2 linked regions of the Roseateles amylovorans genome follow. The protein of the gene in region 1 interacts with the protein of each later gene in a pairwise test. Links are inferred from orthologs where the notes say so. Each region holds a gene or a part of one and is shown in the gene's direction. Other genes may lie near its edges.

What was found. Proteins that work in one complex are often made in the same cells at the same time.
Region 2: the proteins of N4261_RS21215 (region 1) and grxD interact in binary tests that used the Escherichia coli proteins (3 or more experiments, as listed by UniProt). The link is inferred for Roseateles amylovorans from one-to-one orthologs.

Annotation. Positions count from the first base shown.
Region 1 is NZ_CP104562.2:5,122,630-5,126,952, reverse strand. The notes cover bases 847-3,768. They hold N4261_RS21215 (BolA family protein), read left to right. Parts: upstream 847-2,135; coding sequence 2,136-2,402; downstream 2,403-3,768. Other genes in these bases: hisD (histidinol dehydrogenase), read left to right, coding at 3,162-3,768; hisG (ATP phosphoribosyltransferase), read left to right, coding at 2,495-3,148; N4261_RS21220 (hypothetical protein), read left to right, coding at 1,556-1,894; N4261_RS21225 (TetR/AcrR family transcriptional regulator), read left to right, coding at 847-1,396. Outside these bases: N4261_RS21230 (ABC transporter ATP-binding protein), read right to left, coding at 1-475; more of N4261_RS21225, read left to right, coding at 647-846; more of hisD, read left to right, coding at 3,769-4,323. UniProt on the Escherichia coli protein: Involved in cell resistance against acid stress.
Region 2 is NZ_CP104562.2:5,470,826-5,473,777, forward strand. It holds grxD (Grx4 family monothiol glutaredoxin), read left to right. Parts: upstream 1-1,295; coding sequence 1,296-1,610; downstream 1,611-2,952. Other genes in the region: prmC (peptide chain release factor N(5)-glutamine methyltransferase), read left to right, coding at 1-155; N4261_RS22685 (hypothetical protein), read left to right, coding at 328-939; N4261_RS22695 (UbiX family flavin prenyltransferase), read left to right, coding at 1,610-2,203; N4261_RS22700 (lytic transglycosylase domain-containing protein), read right to left, coding at 2,260-2,889. UniProt on the Escherichia coli protein: Monothiol glutaredoxin involved in the biogenesis of iron-sulfur clusters.

The DNA of each region.
Region 1 (4,323 bases):
GCTTCATCCCGCCCGACAGCTGGCGCATGTTGAAGTGGGCCTTGTCCGCCAGTCCGAGGTTGAGCAGCAGCTCATCAATCCAGTCGTCGTTGTTCCGTACGCCGAAGTAGCCGCTCTGGATGCGCAAGGTCTCGCGCACGCTGAAGAAGGGATCGAACACCAGCTCCTGCGGCACGATGCCCAGCTTCTTGCGGGCCTCGGCATAGTCGTTCACCACATCGTGACCGAGCACCGACACCGCACCGCCGCTGGCCCGCGACAGGCCGCCCAGGATGCTGATCAGGCTGGTCTTGCCCGCACCGTTGGGTCCGAGCAGGCCGAAGAATTCACCGGGTTGGATGTCGAAGCTGACCTGATCCAGCGCCTTCACCTGGCCGGCGCGGTAGGTCTTGCTGACTTGATGGAAGCGAAGGGCGGGCGGACCGCCAGCCGGCGCGCTGGAGGCGGCCGGCGAGGTAGGGGGGCTTGCAAGCATGGGCGGCGATTGTAGGCAGCCGCCTTGAACCGTGTGGGCCCGGGGCTTTGCCGTCGCGCGCTCGTCACGGACCTGGGCAATGGCCGGTACGCTTGTCACGGTTCATCGAGGCATCACGCTGGAAATGCCCGATCTTGATGACAGAATCGCTGCATATCCGCACACAAGCCCATGGCCACCAAGAAGCCGCGACGCACCGCCGAACGAATCCTCGAAGTCACCCTGGATCTGTTCAACCGCTTTGGCGAACCGAACGTCTCCACCACGCTGATTTCGGCCGAACTCGGCATCTCGCCCGGCAACCTCTACTACCACTACCCGGCCAAGGACGAGCTGATCAACGCGCTGTTCGGCCGCTACGAGCGCGCGCTCTCCGAGCTGCTGGGCGCCTCCGACAACGTGCGCAATGTGGAGGACGCCTGGCTGTTCTTCCACATGCTCTTCGAGCTGATCTGGCAGCACCGGTTCCTGTACCGCGACCTCAACGACCTGCTCTCCAAGAACCGCAAGCTGGAGACCCATTTCCAGAACGTGCTGGCCCAGAAGAACCAGGCCATGGCGGCCATCCTGGGCGGCTTGCAGGCCGGCGGCGCGCTCACCATGCAGGTCCGCGAGGCCGTGCCCACGGCCAATGCGATGGTGGTGCTGCTCAGCTACTGGCTGAGCTATGAATATGTCCGCGACCCCCGCAATGCGCTGGAGCCCGACCGCGCCGGCGAGGCACTGATGCGCGGCGCCTTTCATGTGCTCGGCCTGTTGCTGCCCTATCTGGAGCCGGCATCGCGCGAGCATCTGTTCAAGCTGGTCGAGCAATACCAGGCACCGTCTGCATCGTCGAGCGGTCAGCCCACATCAGCCACCACGGCCACCACGGCCACACTGGCCGCAGGCGGTTCGGAGTCGGGCAGTCCACCGCGTTGAACGTCGCACGGCGTCGTTAGCAGCACGCGCGACCTGGCCGATCGGCACAAACCCTGAATTTGTGCGGAAGCGGCCCCCGCAAACGCGGATGGCGATGCAAAAAGCAACCCTATAAGCTAGGGATATCTTGTCACCCGTTCCTCTGAGGGAGCTGTCCGAATGAAGCACGTCCTGAGCACCACCGCCGCTGCTGCCGTCCTGGCCCTGATCGCTCCGCTGGCGCACGCCGCGGCGGAAAACAGCGAAGCCCAATCGCTGCGCGCCGAATGCGCCGCCCAGCATGCCGTCAGCTTCGACGCGCCGGCCCAGTCCAACGAGTACCGCTTCGTCTACAGCAAAGGACAGTACCGCGGCGAAGCCAAGGACGGCCAGCCCGTGGCCTGCGCTCAGGCCCAGTACGGCGAATTCCTGGCCAGCGCCGACCCGGTGCGCGTCATGAATGCCTATCCCACCGCCGCCGGCCGCGCCAAGGTGACGGGCAAGGCCGCCAGCAAGTAAGCCCGCCGCCCGATCGCCGAAGGGTGTCGAAGAACGCCGCTGAACGCTGCCAAACGCCGCCGACAGGCGGCGTTTGTCTTTGCGGCGACGAGGCTCGCGACCGCCCGCGGCGACGGCCTCCGCTGCCAGGGCCAACGGCGCGCAAGCGGGCCCGCCCGCGACGATCCGTAGTGATCCGGCCCGCGCTGCCAAATCCCCCGGGCGCCTACGGCTCACCCTCGACGATACAATCGCCGCCATCATGGCCGACCCGACCCCCACCGAAGTTCAAAGCTACATCGCCCAAGGCTTGGCCTGCACCGAGCTGCAGGTCGAGGGCGATGGCCGTCATTTCTTCGCCACCATCGTGTCGGCCGAGTTCGATGGCCTGAGCCGGGTCAAGCGTCATCAGCGCGTGTACCAGGCGCTGGGCGACCGGATGCGCGAGCAGATCCACGCGCTGTCCATGAAGACCCTGACGCCCACCGAATGGGCGCAGCAGGGCACCGACCTGCATCACCATTCCTGACAGCCACCCAGCTTTGCAGCGGGTGGCGGTGTGGCGCCGTCCGGTGATCCCGCTGCCGTCCCGCTGAACCGATACGTTCACGAGGACACCGCATGATCACCCTGGCACTCTCCAAGGGCCGCATCTTCGAAGAGACCCTGCCGCTGCTGGCCGCTGCTGGCATCCGCGTGCTGGAAGATCCGGACAGCTCCCGCAAACTCATCCTGCCGACCAACCAGGACGCCGTGCGCGTCGTGCTGGTGCGCGCCACCGACGTGCCCACCTATGTGGAATACGGCGGCGCCGACATTGGCGTGGCCGGCCGGGACGTGCTGATCGAGCACGGCGGCGCCGGCCTGTATCAGCCGCTGGACCTGCGCATCGCGGCCTGCCGCATGAGCGTGGCCGTGCGCAATGACTTCGACTACGAACATGCCGTGCGCCAGGGCTCCCGCATCCGGGTCGCCACCAAGTACACCGGCATCGCCCGCCAGCATTTCGCGGACAAGGGCGTTCACGTCGACCTGATCAAGCTCTACGGCTCGATGGAGCTGGCGCCGCTGACCGGCCTGGCCGATGCCATCGTCGACCTGGTCTCCACCGGCAGCACCCTCAAGGCCAACCGGCTGGTGGAGGTGGAGCGGATCATGGAGATCTCGTCGCGGCTGGTGGTCAACCAGGCCGCGCTCAAGCTCAAGCGCGAGACGCTCAAGCCCTTGATCGATGCGATCGCCTCGGCGATTCCGTCGTCCCCCGTTGCCGCCTGATCAGGAGCGCCCGATGCTCAACCTGCGTACCCTCCGTACCGCCGACGCGGACTTCGAGGCCGAATTCAAGCGTGTGCTGCACTGGTCCGCCGAGACGGATGCGGCCATCGAAACCCGCGTTGCCGAGATCCTGGCCGATGTTCGCCAACGGGGCGACGCCGCCGTGCTCGCCTACACCGCCCGCTTCGACGGCCTGCAGGCCGGCTCGATGGCTGAGCTGGAACTCACCCGTGAAGAGCTGAAGGCCGCCTTCGACGGCTTGCCCGAGGCGCAGTCGCACGCCCTGACGCAGGCCGCCGAGCGTGTTCGCCGCTACCACGAGCGCCAGAAGAAGGCCTGCGGCGAGAGCTGGAGCTATCACGACGAAGACGGCACGCTGCTGGGCCAGAAGGTCACGCCGCTGGACCGCGTCGGCATCTATGTGCCGGGCGGCAAGGCGGCCTACCCGTCCAGCGTGCTGATGAATGCCATCCCCGCGCAGGTCGCCGGCGTGCCGGAGATCGTCATGGTCGTGCCCACGCCGCGCGGTGAGAAGAATCCGCTGGTGCTGGCCGCCGCCTATGTGGCGGGCGTGCATCGCGCCTTCACCGTCGGCGGCGCACAGGCAGTGGCCGCATTGGCCTACGGCACAGCCACCGTGCCCCGTGTCGACAAGATCACCGGCCCCGGCAATGCCTATGTCGCCAGCGCGAAAAAGCATGTGTTCGGCCAGGTCGGCATCGACATGATCGCCGGCCCCAGCGAGATCCTGGTGCTGGCCGACGGCACCACTCCGCCGGACTGGGTGGCGATGGACCTCTTCAGCCAGGCCGAGCACGACGAACTGGCGCAGAGCATCCTGCTCTGCCCGGACGCGGACTACATCGCCCAGGTGCGGTCGTCGATCGAGCGGCTGCTGCCCGACATGCCCCGGCGCGACGTGATCCGCGCCTCGCTGGAAGGGCGCGGCGCGCTGATCCACACCCGCTCGATGGACGAGGCCTGCGAGATCAGCAACCGCATCGCGCCGGAGCACCTGGAAGTCTCCAGCAACGAGCCGCACCGCTGGGAGCCGCTGCTGCGCCATGCCGGGGCGATCTTCCTCGGTGCGTTCACCAGCGAGTCGCTGGGCGACTATTGCGCCGGTCCCAACCATGTGCTGCCGACTTCCGGCACCGCGCGGTTCTCGTCGCCAC
Region 2 (2,952 bases), 350 kb from region 1 along the record:
GGCTGCGGCCCGGCGGCTGGTTGCTGCTGGAGCACGGCTGGGATCAGGCAGAGACGGTCGCCGAACGGCTCTGTCAACGGGGTTTCCAGGCGGTGTCCAGCCGCCGCGACCTGGGCGGACAGCTCCGCACGACGGGCGGATGCTGGCCCGGCTGAACGACTGGATACCTTCTCGGCGGGTGATTTACACCCGTTCCATATCGCTTCGGTAAAACCGCAACAGCAGCCGCACACCCGTCGACTTCGGGCTACCCAAGCCCCAGGGTCCCGCGTAGCATGATTCGATCGGGCCGATGATTCGCATCAGCCCTCGACTGGGAGACCTGCAATGCGCGCCGCACATCTGCCCCTGCGCCTGGCCGTGGTCCTGGCCGGTATCACCTTGGCCGGATCGGCGTGGGCCGAGCAGGGGCTGCAGCTCAAATCGAAAGCGTTCAGCAGCTGGCAAGCCCGGCTGCAGCTCAGCCAGAGCCTGGACGATGTCAACGCCAGCTACGACGCCCGCCGCGGCAGCCGCGTGCTCAGCGCCAATCTGCTGGGCGACTATTACCTGACCGGTTCCGGCCTCGGCCGCGACACCCGCGGTGGCCTGCGCGCCACCGGCGGGTTGATGCTCGGTCCGATGTCGCTGGTGCAGAGCAGCTCCGGCCTGGCGCTGGGTCGCGGGTCGACGCTGACCTCCTACTTTTCTGTCGGCCAGCGCGGCCTGAGCCTGCTGGCCGCGCCGGAGCGCGAGAACAGCCTGCCGATGTCGTCCTATGTCGGCGTCGGCTACACCAGCTATTCGCTGCGGGGCGGCTGGGGTTTCAGCGCCGACCTGGGCGTGCTGGCCAACAACACCCCCGCCCTGCGCCTGGGCAACAGCCTGCCGCAGGACGACACCAGCCGCGACATGCGCTTCAAGCCGGTGCTGCAATTCGGCGTCAGCTACAGCTTCTGAACGGCGTCCTGCCTGCCTGCTCGGCGTCGGCCTGCCGGCTGAGCTGGGCTGGGCTGGGCTGGCCTGGACTGGGCTTGGATGGCATCGCATCCATGCGGCTGACCGCCAACGTGAGCGCCTACGCACACGCGTGAGAGACGCCATCGGCCACGCACGCGAATCTTTCGGGCCGCACCCACCACTGACCTCGCGCCCCAGCGAGTGACTTCATCCGGTGGGCCGGTTTTCTGAGGGAATCTGCCTGCCTGCGCACGGCCTTGGCGACTGTCTGATAATCGCGGCATGTCCGGCGCACCGCGGCAGTCGCCTGCCGTTCGCGCCCCTGACGCATTCAACACAAGACAAGGATCACCGCCATGAGCGACGTTCAGCAACGCATCGACGACCTGGTCAAGAACAACCGCGTGATGCTCTTCATGAAGGGCACCGCCCAGTTTCCGATGTGCGGCTTTTCCGGCCGCGCCATCCAGATCCTGAAGGCCAGCGGCGCGTCCGATGTGAAAACCTTCAATGTGCTGGAAGACGAAGGCGTGCGCCAGGGCATCAAGGATTACGCCAACTGGCCCACCATCCCGCAGCTTTATGTCGACGGCGAATTCGTCGGCGGCTCCGACATCATGATGGAGATGTATGAGAGCGGCGAGCTGCAACAGCTGCTGACCAAGTCCTGATGACCAGCGGGGCGCGTCCTCGCCTGGTGGTCGGCATCACCGGCGCAACCGGTGCGGCCTACGGCGTGCAGTTGATTCGGCGCGCCCGCATGCTCGGCGCCGAGACCCACCTGATCCTCAGCCCGGCCGGCGTGCTCAATGCCCACCATGAGCTAGGCATGGGGCGCGACGCGCTGGAGCGGGAGGCGGATCGCTCCTACGCTCCCGGCGATGTCGGTGCCTGCGTGGCCAGCGGCAGTTTCCGCACCGCCGCCATGGTGGTCGCCCCCTGCTCCATGCGCACCCTGGCCGCGATCGCGAACGGACTGTCGGACAACTTGATGACCCGGGCCGCCGATGTGACGCTCAAGGAGCGTCGGCGCTTGATCCTGATGGTGCGCGAGACGCCGTTCAACCTGGCCCACCTGCGCAACATGACGTCGGTGACCGAGATGGGCGGCATCATCTTCCCGCCGCTGCCGGCGCTCTATCTGAAGCCGCAATCGATCGATGAGATGGTCGCGGAGACCGTCGAGCGGGTGCTGGAGATGGCGCAGTTGCCGGGCGCGGAGCCCCAGTCCTGGCAAGGCTTGCGGCCCTCGTCCACGTCCTGAACGCGGGAGCGCCGGCGTGACAGCGGGCGGCCGTTGAGCGGTCGCCCCTCCATCGTTCAGGTCTCGCCGGGCATCAACCAGCGTTTGCGTGCCCCCATGACCGCATTGGGATACTCCGGTCGACCCCGGCTGCCGTTGTAGCGACCGAGGGCGAGGTAGAGGTTGCCCTTCTCGATGTCCAGGTAGTGCCGCATGATCACGCAGCCGAAGCGCAGATTGGTCTGCATGTGGAACAGCCGTGAGGCTTGTCCGTCCCCAATCAGCCGCGCCCAGAACGGCATCACCTGCATGTAGCCACGCGCGCCCGCGCTGCTGATCACGTATTTGCGGAAGCCGCTTTCCACCTGGATCAGGCCCATCACCAAGGCAGGCTCCAGACCGGATCGCGCGCTTTCATACCAAACGGCTTCCAGGAACTCGATGCGGGTCTGGGTTTCGCTCTTCTGGCGCTTCAGCCGCTCGCTCATTTCGCCCAGCCAGCGCAGATAGGCCAGCCGCGCTTCAATGCCACTGAACGTCGGCTTGGGCGGAGCGCCGTAGGCAATCGCGGCGGAGAGCGCGGACCGCACCGAATCTGCCAGCGGCTCTTCCACCTGCGCACCGGCCCAGGCGCGGCGAGGCGCCAGGCCACAGCCGGCCGCCAGGCCCGCCAGCATCAGCCTGCGACGACCAAGGCCGGTGGGCATCGCCGCCGCAGGGGCGTTCTCAGATGAAGAAGGGACCACATCAGCGGCCCAGGTGCGAAACAG